2 linked regions of the Syntrophobacter fumaroxidans MPOB genome follow. The protein of the gene in region 1 interacts with the protein of each later gene in a pairwise test. Links are inferred from orthologs where the notes say so. Each region holds a gene or a part of one and is shown on either strand. Other genes may lie near its edges.

Region 1 (6,969 bases):
CACACTGCCATCCAATACAAAATCGCCAATCTGCGCCAGGACCCCCCCTATCAGGCTCGGATCCTTCTGAAACTCGACGACGATTTTCTTACCTGTCATTTTTTCCAGGGTCTTGGCGATCTCCTGGATGACCTTCTCGTCCAGATCGATGGCCGCTTTGACCTGAGCGCGGGCGACGTTGGAGTATTCATCGATAAGTCTGTGATAGTATTGCGCTATTGACTCCAGGTGCTCCACCCGCTTCTTCACGATCAGCAAATTGATGAAGCTGCGCACGATGGGAGTCAGCGCGAGTTGTTCCGCCACCGCGGCAAAAATCGCTTTTCTGGTCGCTTCCGGAAACAAAGGATTGCGAAGGGCGTCCGCCAGCTCTGGAAGCTTCCCCAGGAGCCGAACGAAGTTGTCCAGCTCCTCTCCGTATTGCTCAATCATCCGCCCTTCTTCGGCCAGATTGAACAACGCCTTGGAATAACGTTTCGCAATGATTAGGTTTTTCACTTCGCCTCCACCACCCTTTTCATGAAGTCACGAACCAGGCGATCTTGATCCTTAGCTTTCATGTTCTTGCGCAGTATCTCCTCGGCCGCGGCCACCGAGAGTTCGCTGATCTCCAGTTTGAGCTTCTCCCGGGCGGCCTTGATCTCCTGCTGTATGGCGACGTCGGCCTGCTGCCGGAGGTAATCGGCCTGCTTCTCGGCCGCCTCGATGATCTTCTGCCGCTCGACTTCCCCTTCCGCAATCAACTCGTCGACGATCTTCTTCGTCTCAACCTCGAGCGCAGCCAGTTTCGCCTTGCACTCGGCGTGGTTCTGCTCGGCTTCCTTCTGCTTCAGCTCCAGCTCGGACAGCAACCGCTGGATTTCCGCCTTCCGGGAAGAAAAAAAACCGGCGATCGGCTTCTTGAGCAACTTGAACAGGATGGAAAACGTGATCACGAAAACAAGCGTCCTGGCAAGAAAATCAGACCAGTTCAGGTGGCCTCCTCCATGCTCACCGCCCCCCCCGCTCGCCCAGGCAACCCCCTCCGCTGCAAGGAGCAACCCGGCACCGAGGAGCGGCCATACGAACTTCGCTCTCTCCTTCTTCCCCCTCACACCTGCGTGCATCTAGATACTCCTTCCCAAAATCTTTTGAGCCAACTCAACCGAAAAGGATCGGACCTGAGTCATCAGCTGCTCGCGAGCCTGCCCGATGTCACTCTGCACCTTGGCACGCATCGTCTGCATCCGACCGGCGGCCTGCTCGGTCGCCTGCTGCAGGAGTTCCTTCTCCCGCTCATAGGCCGCCGCTTTCAGATCCTGAATCTTTTGCCGTCCCTCCTTGCGGGCATCCAGAAGCCTGGCGTTGAATTCCTGAACCGACTTCTGCGCATCCGCCTCCAGCCGATCAATACCGGTCTGCCGGTCGTCGACGAACTGCTTCCTCTGGGCGACAATCCGGCGGATGGGACGATAGAGGACGAGATTCATCAGGAAAACAAAGATCAAGAAAGTCACCAGCTGAATGATGAGTGTTACATTGATGCTGATCATTTTTCCCCTTCCCTAGATTCCATGCAGTACACCACTGTGTTCAAAACCAAAACTTTATGTGACCTGCTGCACATGTTGGGCAATTGGGCATTTTCCAGCCAAAAAATGCACAAACCCAAGCATGGCCTCAGTATGGAAGCGTGACATGGCCGACCTGTTAGCACAAGTTTGGAGCCTTGGCAAGAAAAAAGCTAAAAATATCACAAATTGTTCCTGCCCGTTTTCAGGAGCATTTTCAACGGGTTTGAAACACGTAACGGCGCATGCTGACGCTCTCGATGATGCCTATGGCGAAGCACAGAGTGATGAGGGAGGACCCTCCGTAACTGACGAAGGGAAGCGTGATTCCAACCACGGGGAGAAGCCCGATGACCATGCCGATATTGATGAGCGCCTGCCAGAGAATGAGCGCGGTCATTCCCACCACCAGCAGGGCTCCGTAGCGGTCCTTGGACCTGCGCGCCACGCGCAGCGACAGGAATACCAGGAGCCCGAACAGCACCAACAGAACAAGGCACCCCACGAATCCCCATTCCTCGGCCCAGACCGAAAAAATGAAGTCCGTATGTTTCTCCGGAAGAAAATGCAGCTTGTTCTGGGTTCCGTTCAGAAACCCCTTTCCCCAGAGCATCCCCGACCCGATGGCGATTTTCGACTGTCGAATGTGATAGCCTGCCCCCAGCGGATCGAGGTCCGGCCGAAGCAGAATTTCGATCCGCCGCTTCTGATAGGGTTTCAAAACGGTCATCCAGATGGGCATCAGCAGCGGAATCACGCCGATCATCATGGCCAGGATATACTTCCAGCGAATCCCCATGAAGAAGATGACCGTGCCGGAAATGGCCAGGATGCAGATGGCCGTGCCGAGATCGGGTTCCGCAAGGATCAGCAGCACCGGGGCGGCGACAAACGCCAAGGGCGTCAGGAGCTTCTTCAGTGGCGGATACGACGTCATCTCCTGGGTGGAGAAGTAGCTGGCCAGCTGGATGACGATCACGATCTTCATGAGCTCCGACGGCTGGAACTGGAATCCGGCCAGTTCCAGCCAGCGCTTCGACCCGTTGACTTCCTTGCCCACCACCAGGACGGCCGCAAGCAGCACCACCGTTGCGAGGTAGAGCCAGAAGCTCACCGCTTTCAGTTTCTGGTAATCCAGGAAGAGCGTGAAGAACATGACCCCGAACCCGAGCGACAGCCACATGATCTGCTTGATGAACAGGTTGTGGGTGGGGTTGGCCCGGATTTGCGGGTAGAGTGCGCTGTAAACGCTCAGCAGGCCGATGCAGATGATCCCCAGCAACACCCAGATGATCGACCAGTCGAAGTTTTCAATCAGACGTCTGTCCATCATGGAAACGCGATATCCTCAGTGAAGCCGCAGCGCCGGGAGCCCCTGCTCGGCATCATTGACTCGGGGCCGCGGCGGATTCGGATTTCAGGTAAGCGGCGATGACCTTTTGAACGACGGGAGCCGCCGCGGAGGAACCGTGGCCGCCGTGCTCTATGATCGCGGCCACTGAAATCCTGGGGTCGTTCGCCGGCGCATAGCCCACGAACCAGGCGTGGTCCCGGGTCTTGCCCTTGGCCATCCTTTCGAGCAGCTTGCGGTTGGCGCCGTCGGCCACGCCCACTACCTGAGCGGTGCCGGTCTTGCCCGCCATAAGGAAAGACTTGTCCCGTACCGCGTGGGCCGTCCCCCGATCATCCTCCACGACCCCGAGCAGTCCCTTGCGGACCAGGTCGAAGTGTTTCTTGGCGATGGGAATCGTCCGCCGCAGTTTTCCCTTGATCTCATCCGTCTCCACGGGGGTGCTCCCCTCAACGCGCATGACCACGTATGGCTGCCAGAGGTTCCCTCCGTTGGCGACGGCGGCATATCCGACAGCCATCTGGAGCGGGGTGGCCAGGTCGTAGCCCTGCCCGATCGAGATGGACAGAGTCTCCCCCTTCTGCCAGGGAACCCCGATCGCCTGCCGCTTCCACCACGACGTCGGAACGAGGCCCGGATGTTCGCCGTGCAGGCCGATTCCCGTACGTTCCCCCAGGCCGAACATGGAGACATACTGCGCGATGCGGTCGACCCCCAGGCGCATGCCGGTCTGGTAGAAGAACACGTCGCACGATTGGATGAGAGCCCGCTCGACCGCCATTCCCCCATGACCGCGATCCCGCCAGCACCGGTATCTGCGGCCGGCGAACTCGTAATATCCGGGACAGTTGAAGCTGGTCTCGGGCGTGATCACACCTTCCTGCAACCCGGCAAGAGCCATGAACGCCTTGTAGGTCGAACCGGGCGGGTAGGCCGCGCCGCTGCCTCGGTTGAGCAGGGGGTGGTTGGGATTCTTGCTCAGTGCCTGCCATTCCTCTTTTCTCAAACCCCGAACGAACTTCTCCTGGTCGAACGTGGGACTGCAGGCAAACGCCAGGATCGCGCCGGAAGTCGGATCCACCGCGACGATGGCCCCCGCCTTACCCTCCAGGAGGCTCTCCGCCAGCCTCTGCAATTCGATGTCAACCGTCAGCCACAGGTTTCTTCCGGGGATCGGCAGCAACTCGTCCAAAAGCCGAATTCTTCTGCCGATGGCGTCCACCTCCATCTGGCGGCCGCCTCTCTTCCCGTGCAGGAATCTCTCGAATGCGCTCTCCACTCCGAACTTGCCGACATCTTCGCCCTGCACGTAACCCTGGTAGCTCTCCTGCTTCAAATCGCTCTCCGTGATCTCGCTCAGATACCCGATAAGGTGCGCCGCCGTACCGTTCCATCGGTACTCGCGCTTGGGCTCGAGCTGGATCACGACCCCGGGAAGCCTGATCCGCTGGGCCTCCACCCGCGCCAGGGCATCACGGTCCAGATCCGCGGCCAACCGGATCGGCAGAAATTTCGGCGTGGTGCGGTTGGCCTCCAGAACGGCGAACAGCTCGTCCGGGGTGCGACCGAGGAGGCGGGCCAGTTCCCTGACGGTCCCATCCAGGTCCTGGACGTCTTCCCTGATGAGCAGCACGTGATAGGCGGGGCGGTTCTCCACCAACGGCACGCCGTTCTTGTCGAAAATGATCCCACGCGGCGCCGAGATGTCCTCCAGCCGAATACGGTTATTCTCCGACTGGTAGCGATAGGTGGCGCCCTGCAGAACCTGGAGGCTCCACATGCGCGCCATGTAGACCAGCAGAATGAGGAACATCACGCCGGCCACAATGATGTACTGCTTCTGAAAGGAAGCCGTTTCGGCCATCTCCCAGTTCAGCAGCTGCAGGTTATCGGCTTTCTTCTTTTTCACATTCATGAGACGACGATACCATGGTTCTATTTTCGTCACGTTGTGCCCGTCCCGGGAGAAACGCATGCCGCCCTCCCCGGGCTCAACGCAGCATCTTCTTGAGGCTCCATACGGGGTAAATCACAAACGGCGTCAATACGGTCATCAGCGCCGAGCGAATCAACAGGCTTGTCCAAACCGAGGCCGAGGCAAGGAAGGTGAGCGGTTCGAAAGACATGTACAGCCCCAGCGCCGCCGACTGTCCCAGAGCGCATAATCCCGCCATGGACATCTGGTAGATCGGATTTTCGAAACCGATTCTGTCCGCCGCGATATTGACCATGCAGATGGCCACTGCGTATGAGCCCACGTGCAGACCCCAGAACCCTCCCGAGAGCACGTCCACCGCAAAACCCCAAAAGCACGCCCAGAGCAGGCTCGGCACCGGCGGCCATTCCGCCGCCACACCGAACATCAGCGGCAGGAGAACATCCGCCCGCAGCGCGGGGTAGGGCAGCCGCGCAAAGAAGCCGGCCTGGAGGAGCAGCAGGAACAACGTGTAGATGAACATCTCGAGGATGTAAACATACTGGATGCTGTTTCTGGAACGCACGGGAGCATTCATTGCGGGATCGATCTCTTTCCGGTTATACGATAATCCGGCACGCACACGCCCCGGTTTTCACGGAGAATCCCCTGGCGATGCGGGGGAAAGCGCCGGTCGTTTTCCCCATCGGTTCCACCGGCAAAAAGGCCCGCGTCCGACCGGAGCGCCGCGCAGCCGAAGCCGCACCGAGCGCGCAACGCGCTCCGATCATCTTCGGGAATGCGGACCTCCCCGCGCGGCCTCAATTGCCCATGACGTCGTCAGGTGCATTCGCCTCGCGCTTCATGATCAGTACTTCCTCGAGCGCATTCAGGCGCACCAGCGGCTTGACCTCGATTTTCTGAAACAAGTCCACGGGATCCTTGAAAATTCCCTGGACAACGCCCAGGCGGAGCCCCTTCGGGTAAACCCCGTCCTTGCCCGACGTGATGATCAGGTCCCCCACCTGCACGTCCACATTGCCGCGCACGTATTTCAGGATGCAGCTGTTGGCATCCTTCCCGCTCAAAACCCCCCGTACCCGGTTGCGCTGAATGACCGCATCCACCGAGCTTCCCGGGTCCGTGATGAGCAATATGCGCGAATACCTGTCCGACACGTCCAGTATGCGACCGACAACGCCTTCATCATTCACCACGGGCATGTCGGACGTGATCCTGTCCCTGAAACCCTTGTCCACCATCACGGTCTGAAACCATCCGGTCAGATCGTGCAGGGCCACCCTCGCGGCAACGGTGTCGACATGGATGCTGCTCTTGAAATCGAGCAGGCGCCTGAGGCGAAGGTTTTCGATGTAGGCTTCCTGGTAGTCGGTCAGTTTCTGTTCGGTGGCGGCCAACTGCCGTCGCAGGAGCGCGTTTTCGGAACGAAGATTCCTCAGCCACACATATTCCTTGACCAGATCTTCGAAGAAGGAAGCGATCCTGCCCACGGATTTTATAGGCGGAACGAGCGTCTCAACCACAAAGCGCTGCAGAACGTCCATTTTCTCGGGCGGGCGAAAGTTCAGAGAGAAAATGTAGAGGAAGACACTCAGAAACACAAGAATCAATAATGCGCCTCGCAACCGGCGCAACCACTCGGTCATGATGCCAAGGCCTCAGCAAACAGTAAGCGCCCGCGGGATGCACACGATGCCTGAACCGGCCACGTTGTACCGGAACGATGCGAGAGTGTGTTTCAGGCTGTACGAAAAACCGCCGGATCAGCCGGTTCTAGGCAAAAACGTCCTTGAGAACGTCGATTTCCTCCAGGGCCTTGCCGGAACCCAGCACGACCGTGGAAAGGGGATCCTCGCTGATGATGATCGGGAGACCGGTCTCCAGTCTCAACAAATGATCCAGGTTCTTGAGCAGAGCACCGCCCCCCGTCAGAACGATCCCCCGGTCCACGATGTCTGCGGCCAGTTCGGGGGGAGTCTGCTCGAGCGCGATTTTTATGGTTTCCAGGATGGAATCGATCTGCTCCTGGACAGATTCACGAACCTCGTCGGAATTGATTTCAACCGTCTTGGGGATACCGCTGACCAGGTCCCGCCCTTTGATGGTCATGGTCTCGGTCTGGCCGAGCGGGT
Region 2 (7,012 bases), 110 kb from region 1 along the record:
CGATTTGGCGGCAGAAGTCGTGTTCATTGGGGGCCGGAAACCGTCGCGGGATATAGAGCATGGTCTGCTCGGCGTAGGCGAAGGGAGAAGGCAGCCGGATCGATTTGCTGTCCGGCGCGATTCCCAGGGACTGACGCACAAAATCGAACGAACCGGCAACGGACAGGGTTGCCGAGGTAAGGATCACGGGGCGGTTGGGTGTGAGCACCCGCCGGCGGAAGATGGAACACACCTCGATGGGGGTCGCATTCAGGAACAGAGCATTTTGGCCGACTTCGTACCAGTAAACCAGGGATTCGTCTTCCTGCGCGAGGAGCATTCGTACGGCCCCGGACAGGTCGGAAGCCCTCCGATGGTAGGCTTCGAAGGACAGGGGAAGGTCTTCGGCCGGCGCGATCATGGGTGCCAGCTCATCGAGCGCATGGATGAGCTGATTGCAGGATTGCACGAAGTTCTTGCCCATTCTGCTCATGTCGAGCGGAAACCGTCCCTGGGACCCGCGGACTTCGAACAGGTGACGATGCAGAAGGCGATTCAGCACCTCCAGCTGCTGGACGATTCTCCGCGCATCGTGGAAGCGGTGTGACGCCCCGGTTTCCTTCTTGAATTCGCGCTGCAGGACGCGGGTCAGTTCCATAAGTCCGTAACTGTTGAACTGGATCCCGAAATACTGTCCCATGACGTCTTCGAGCTGGTGGGCCTCGTCGAATATGACCGCGTCGTACTCCGGAAGGACCCCCGTGTCCGCCTTGTCTCTCAAGGCGAGGTCAGCGAAGAAAAGGTGATGGTTGACGACAACCAGGTGCGCCTGTGCGGCTTCGGCGCGCAGCCGCGTCACAAAGCACCGCTGCACATCGGAGCACTGTTGGCCGAGGCAGTGTTCGCCGGCGGAGCAGACTTCATTCCAGGTGTGAAACTGGTCCGGGAGCCAGGAAATCTCCGCCCGATCCCCGGTACGGGTCCTTGTGGCCCACTTCTGAAATCGGCTCCAGAGCTTGGCTTCGTCCTTGTTCCAGAGTGTGGGTTGATAGGAGAAATCCTTGAAACGCCGATGGCACAGATAATTCCCGCGGCCCTTCAGGCAGACGGCTCGAAGCTTGGGATACACCGTGCGTTTCAGGAACGGTATGTCCTGGTCCAGGATTTGGTCCTGGAGGGTCTTCGTACCGGTGGAAACCACTGTGCGCTTTCCGCTGAGGATGGCGGGAACCAGGTAGGCCCAGGTCTTCCCCGTGCCCGTTCCCGCTTCGACCACAAGCGGCGAACGGGCACCCAGCGCCTCGAGAACCGCCTCTGCCATTTCCAGCTGGGAAGGGCGAAATTCGAAGTGCGTGACATTCTCGGCCAGAAGGCCGTCAGGACCAAAATAACGTCGCATGATTCCTGGTTTTCCCGGGGATCGGACCGGATGGCGCCTTCATCCGTGAATCACCGCCCCGACAGTGCGCGAAAGCCGAAGCCGGGGATAATCCCCGGCCGCGACAAACAGGGAAGCCGGTTCCAACGAAGAGCCGTAGGCGGCGGTTCTCACCGTCGCGTTCGCGGTCTTCGCTCGGGAGCATGCCGGCGCCTGATTGAGAGTGTCACCGCCAGGCCGCCGCGGGCCGGGGTCCGGGAGGCTTTGACGGACCCGGACGTCCGGCTGCGGGTGAAGGACATCGGCATGTTTCATGATTCGTTGCGGGCCTCCTGCTGATGGCGGTTCACTAGAAGAGGTCGGACTTGAAAAAGGATTCCGATGAAGAAGTGTATGACCCGGAGCCCGTGACGAGATCCTCCGAAAGCTCGGAATCGGGACCGCTTCGCCCGGTCGGCAGACTGCCCGCGAATGCGGCGTATGTCCCTCCAGGTTCGTCGGATTTCGAAATCGCGCCCGTGTAGGAATTCATCTTGGCAAATACAATGCCTTCAGGAATGGCGAAGGTGTCGATGGGCTGATTCATCATGTACTCTTTCATAAAGTACACCCAGATCGGGCACGCGGCCCGGCCCCCCGTTTCACCTTTTCCCAGCGAGATGTTGTGATCGTCGTATCCCACCCACACTCCGGCGAGCACGGTGGGTGTAAAACCGATAAACCAGGCGTCCTTCATTTCATTGGTGGTGCCGGTTTTTCCCGCGGCAGGTCTGCCGATTTCCTTCGCCTTCGTTCCCGTGCCCTCCAGGACCACCCCTTCCAGCAGATTGGTCATCAAGTAGGCCGTCTGGGGTGAAATGACCTGTTGCCGGTTGACCTGGTGTTCTTCGACCAGTCCGCCGTGCCGGTCGTAGATCTTCTCGACGAGGTAGGGTTCCACGCGTTCCCCCTGGGCGGCAAAAGGCGAATAGGCGGTGAGCAGCTCGGAAAGAGTCAGCCCGGAGGCTCCCAGCGCGAGTGCGAGGGTTGGAGTCAGGGGTGCGGAAATGCCGAGTTTCCTTGCATAGTCGATGGCATAGTGCACCCCGATGGCGTCGAGCAGCTTTACCGTAACCACGTTCCTCGAATTCACCAGAGCCTTCCTCAGCGAAATGGGCCCCCAGAATTTCCGGTCGTAGTTCGACGGTATCCAGGGTCCCCTCAGGCTGTGGTCGTCGAGAACGAGCGGCGAATCGACGAGGATGGAGGCCTCCGTATAGCCTTTGTCGAGTGCCGCGGCATAAATGATGGGCTTGAAGGATGATCCGGGCTGACGGATCGCCTGGGTGCAGCGATTGAACTGGCTTTTCTCGAAGTTCCGCCCCCCGACCATGACCAGCACCCGGCCGGTGTCGGGCGCTATGGCCATCAAAGCCCCTTCCATGCCGGGATCCTGTTCGAGAACGGTCATCCAGGAGCCGTCCTCCAGGGGCTTGTCGAGCCGCACCCGGATGATGTCCCCGGCGCGAAACATCTTTGAGGCGCGCTTGGCGGACACTCTCGTCCATTCATATCCGGAGGCGGGCAGTTTTCCCTCGCCCTTGCCGAACATGATCTGGCAGGCCCGGCTTCTCTCGTCGAAACTCCTCACTATGGCCGCAACCACTTTCCCCTGGGTCAGTTCGCCATTGCTCTGCGCGAGAACCCTCAGAGCGCCCGGCCAGTCCTCCCGGGGAACGTTGGCGTGGACGCCGCGGTAGCTCTTGTGGCGTTTGTCGAGCTCGCGAAGTCCCTGATCCAGAGCTTTCCGGGCAATCTTCTGCCCTTTTGAATCGAGCGTCGTGTGGATGGTCAGGCCTTCCTTGTAGAGCATATCACGGCCGTAGCGGGCCTCCACCTGCCTGCGGACCTCCTCGGTGAAGGAATCGAGCTCCTTCAGCGTCCAGTGCTTTGGCTTTGCCAATTGGAGGGGTTTTGCCATGGCCTTCTGAGCTTCCTCGGGCGTAATGAATCCCACCTCCGCCATGCGCTGCAGCACGTAGCCCTGGCGTTCCCTGGCGACTGCAGGGTGCTGAAAAGGCGAAAAGCGGCTCGGAGCTTTGGGCAGGCCGGCAAGCAGCGCGGCTTCGGGCAGAGTCAGATCCTGCACGTGCTTGTTGAAATAGGTCCGCGCGGCCGCCTCCACTCCGTAGGCGCCCGAGCCGAAATAGATTTGATTGAGATAGAGGTATAGAATTTCATCCTTGCTCAGGGTGTGATCGATCCGGTAGGCAAGCAGCGCTTCCTTCATCTTCCTGGCCAAGGTCTTTTCCGGGGTCAGGAGAAGCGATTTAACCACCTGCTGGGTGATGGTGCTCCCGCCCTGCACGATTTCTCCGGCCTGGAGGTTCTTGAACGAGGCCCGGAGGATCCCGAAGAAGTCCACCCCGCCGTGTTCGTAGAACCTGACGTCCTCAGCCGCCAGGAAGGCTTTGATCATCATGGCCGGAACATCCTTCAGGGGTATGAGGTAGCGTCGCTCGATGAAGAACTCTCCGATAAGCTCACCGTCGGCGGAGTACACACTGGAAACCAGGGGCGGGTGATAGTTCTTGAGAGACTGGGTACTGGGAAGCGAACGGTCCAACTGGATGTAAAATGCGAACAATCCGACCCCGACAATCAGAACCAGGCAAAAAAGCACGGAAGCAACGGCAAGAACAAACCACCGAAACGTTTTGCGTTTGGGTGCTCGTTTTGAAGGACCCGGTTTTCTCATATCTCACCTCGGTTGCCATGGCACGCTTCGGTCGGCGCCGCCCGAAGGCGTTGCGAGACGGCGGTGACCACCAATGTCGCACACTGTCGCGAGCGATTATTCAAATCAAATCATTTACCATATTTACCCCGGAAAAGAAACAACGGGCTTCTTTGTCTATATGAAATGTTCCGTCAAATCAAACGGTTGTTCCGAACGCCCACGGGCGCTTCCGCACCCGTGTCCGCTCCGGCCGCTCTGCGCCCGGTGCTTTCGCCGCGTCTCGGACAATGGTGAGGGTGCGGGATGGAATGACAACGCGCGGCGTTCGTCTTATTTTCATTCCATGTATCGCCGACCGCAGATATCCCGTGAGAGGTCCGGATCGTCCCGGGCGATGGATGGCGGCCAAAGACGGCAATTCGCCCTGGAGCTTCGAATGGTTTAGAATGTTCATGCCGGAAGTGAAATCGGCAAAGACGATTCCTGGCCGTGTCCCGTGCCTGTTGTGCCGATTCCGGTCGCCGCGCGGCCCGCGTACGGTCCTCCTGCGACCGTCTGTGCGTCCCGCGAGGAGCTCCTATGGCGCTGAACAGCAACAAAACGAGAATCGCCCTCATCTCTCTCGTGGTGCTGGCCATCACGGTCGCTCACAGTTTTGGCATCCGCTCCCGGGGCGGTTACCTACATCATCTTTACCATGCTTGCTTCTTCCTGCCGTTGATGCTCGCGGGGTTCTGGTTCGGGCTCAAGGGTGCCCTGGCGACGTCATTGAGCATCACCCTGCTCAACCTTCCCGAGGTGATAACCCATTTCGAAAAGTTCTCGCCGATCGAGTTTGATTACATGCTGCAGATGGGCATTTACAACGTGGTGGCGGTGTGCCTGGGTATGCTCAGGGATCGGGAGCGCCGGGAACAGAAACGGGCATTGGAGGCCGGGAGGCTTGCCGCCATCGGGAAAGCCATATCCTGTGTCGCGCATGACATGAAGACCCCGCTCATTGCCATCGGCGGTTTCGGCCAACTGCTCATGAAACACTTCGAGACGGGCGATCCGCGCCTTGAAAAACTGGAGATCATCGTCAAGGAAACCCGGCGCCTGGAAATGATGGTGAGAGAAATGCTGGATTTTTCCCGTCCTCTCGAGCTCCACCGGTCGGAGGAAGACATGTGCCTGCTGGTCCGGGAGAGCCTCGAGGTGGTCAACGAGGCGGCGACGGCAAAGCGGGTGATCGTTTTCAGCACGCCGGCGAATCCTCCCCGGATTTCGGTCGACCCGTTGCGTATCAAACAGGTTCTCATCAACCTGATGATCAATGCGGTTGAAGCGTCGCCCGAAGGGGAAATCGTCACCGTGGCGACCTACAAGCAGGGGAGAAACCTCGTGATCGACGTCAGCGACAAGGGGGACGGGATCCCGGATGGGAAGGCAGAGGAGATTTTTTCCCCTTTCTATACGACCAAGAAGGATGGAACCGGTCTCGGCCTCACCATTGCCAGGAAGATCGTCGAAGCCCACGAGGGTCGCCTGGAGCTTCTGCAGAACTCTGGGAAAGGCCTGATCGTCAGGGTTATCCTGCCCATCGGGCGAAGATCCTAGCGGCACGGCGGAATCGCATGGAAAAGCGGGCCCTCCGGGATACCGCGATCGGGGGCGGTTGGGCGGCAGTCTCGGTCTCCTCGGAATCGCAATGCGAACCACTACTCCCAACTGTATGAAATGTTTATTGGAAAATCTCAGCAGCCAGGATTCTCCAGCCATAATCCTTGACAATTTCAGGTCCGCTGTGACAAGAATGCTCGTCGTCCCCTACCCGGCGGCGTTTGTGGGGATGCATGACACCCATTCGCGTTCCGATCTCGGGATACGGAACCGGCGGAAGGCGGAGCGGTGCCTTGCGTATCTCATGCGGAACATTGATTTTGATGCGACGGAGAGCGTCGTTTCCGATGACCCCGGCGGGATCGACGGCTGGAGCGTTTCCGAGCCCCCCGGAGGGGGGCGCTGACCTTCTTGGATAAAGCCTTCGGTGACCGGCCGTTCCGAGGAGCCGTCACGGCGGTGTGGAGGCGGTTGAGGTTGGAAGCTTCGTTTCCCGGGGCGGGGTTGCTTTCACGGTTCCTCACTTTCCCGGGGCGCATCGATCGTCGTTTTTGACAGGCCTTCGCGTGAAACCGGTTTCTTTCAATGGAGCGGGTGTCGCCAGCATGAATTTCTCTCCCGTCAATGATCTGAAGTCTGGTTCGCCTCATTGCAAGCATTCACCCCGAGGCGTTGCTCCGCGTCCTCAAACGGCGACGGCGTTTCGGGCAACACGGCCGGGGGTGATCGGGGGGAACGTTCGTCACGCTTTCGAGGGGGCACGGGCGGAACAAAGTGCCCGGAAGTTTCCGACAGGGCCGGGAATCACGCTCGGTATGGTTTTTCTGCTGGGGGTTCTCTTGTTGCAGGGTTGTGCCTCCGTGGAGCGGCTCGCCGTTAACCGGCTGGGTGATGCGCTGGCACAGGGAGCCTCGGTGTATGCGACCGACGACGATCCGGACCTCGTCGGCCAGGCGCTGCCTTTCGGCCTCAAGACGATCGAGGGCCTTCTCGCGGAATCTCCGCGTCACAAGGGGTTGCTCCTTGCCGCGGCCAGTGGATTCACGCAGTACGCGTACGCCTTCGTGCAGACGGAGGCGGACTTTGCCGAGGACGCGGATCTGGCGCGCGCCATCGCACTGCGTCAGCGCGCGGGCCGCTTGTATCGCCGGGCGTTGGGATATGGGCTGCGCGGCCTCGAGGAAGTCCATCCAGGCTTCCTTCAGGCGCTGCGCGCCGACCCGGATGCGGCGCTGGCCGGGTTCCGCAAGGCGGATGTACCGCAACTCTACTGGACGGCCGCGGCCTGGGGATCGGCGATTGCCCTGGACAAGACCGATACTGAACTGGGGGCC

The links.
Region 2: the proteins of mrdA (region 1) and SFUM_RS13870 interact in binary tests that used the Escherichia coli proteins (3 or more experiments, as listed by UniProt). The link is inferred for Syntrophobacter fumaroxidans MPOB from one-to-one orthologs.

Annotation. Positions count from the first base shown.
Region 1 is NC_008554.1:3,199,683-3,206,651, forward strand. What follows is about bases 2,407-5,386. They hold mrdA (penicillin-binding protein 2), read right to left. Parts: upstream 4,877-5,386; coding sequence 2,936-4,876; downstream 2,407-2,935. Other genes in these bases: rodA (rod shape-determining protein RodA), read right to left, coding at 2,407-2,883; SFUM_RS13435 (hypothetical protein), read right to left, coding at 4,893-5,386. Also shown: atpH (ATP synthase F1 subunit delta), read right to left, coding at 1-498; SFUM_RS13415 (F0F1 ATP synthase subunit B), read right to left, coding at 495-1,106; SFUM_RS13420 (F0F1 ATP synthase subunit B), read right to left, coding at 1,107-1,532; more of rodA, read right to left, coding at 1,768-2,406; more of SFUM_RS13435, read right to left, coding at 5,387-5,414; rod shape-determining protein MreC, read right to left, coding at 5,638-6,483; SFUM_RS13445 (rod shape-determining protein), read right to left, coding at 6,611-6,969. UniProt on the Escherichia coli protein: Catalyzes cross-linking of the peptidoglycan cell wall. Responsible for the determination of the rod shape of the cell. Is probably required for lateral peptidoglycan synthesis and maintenance of the correct diameter during lateral and centripetal growth.
Region 2 is NC_008554.1:3,305,392-3,312,403, reverse strand. Bases 1,401-4,423 are described here. They hold SFUM_RS13870 (penicillin-binding protein 1A), read right to left. Parts: upstream 4,095-4,423; coding sequence 1,707-4,094; downstream 1,401-1,706. Also shown: DNA repair helicase YoaA, read right to left, coding at 1-1,378; SFUM_RS13865 (sensor histidine kinase), read left to right, coding at 4,656-5,675; SFUM_RS13855 (TRAP transporter TatT component family protein), read left to right, coding at 6,494-7,012. UniProt on the Escherichia coli protein: Cell wall formation. Synthesis of cross-linked peptidoglycan from the lipid intermediates.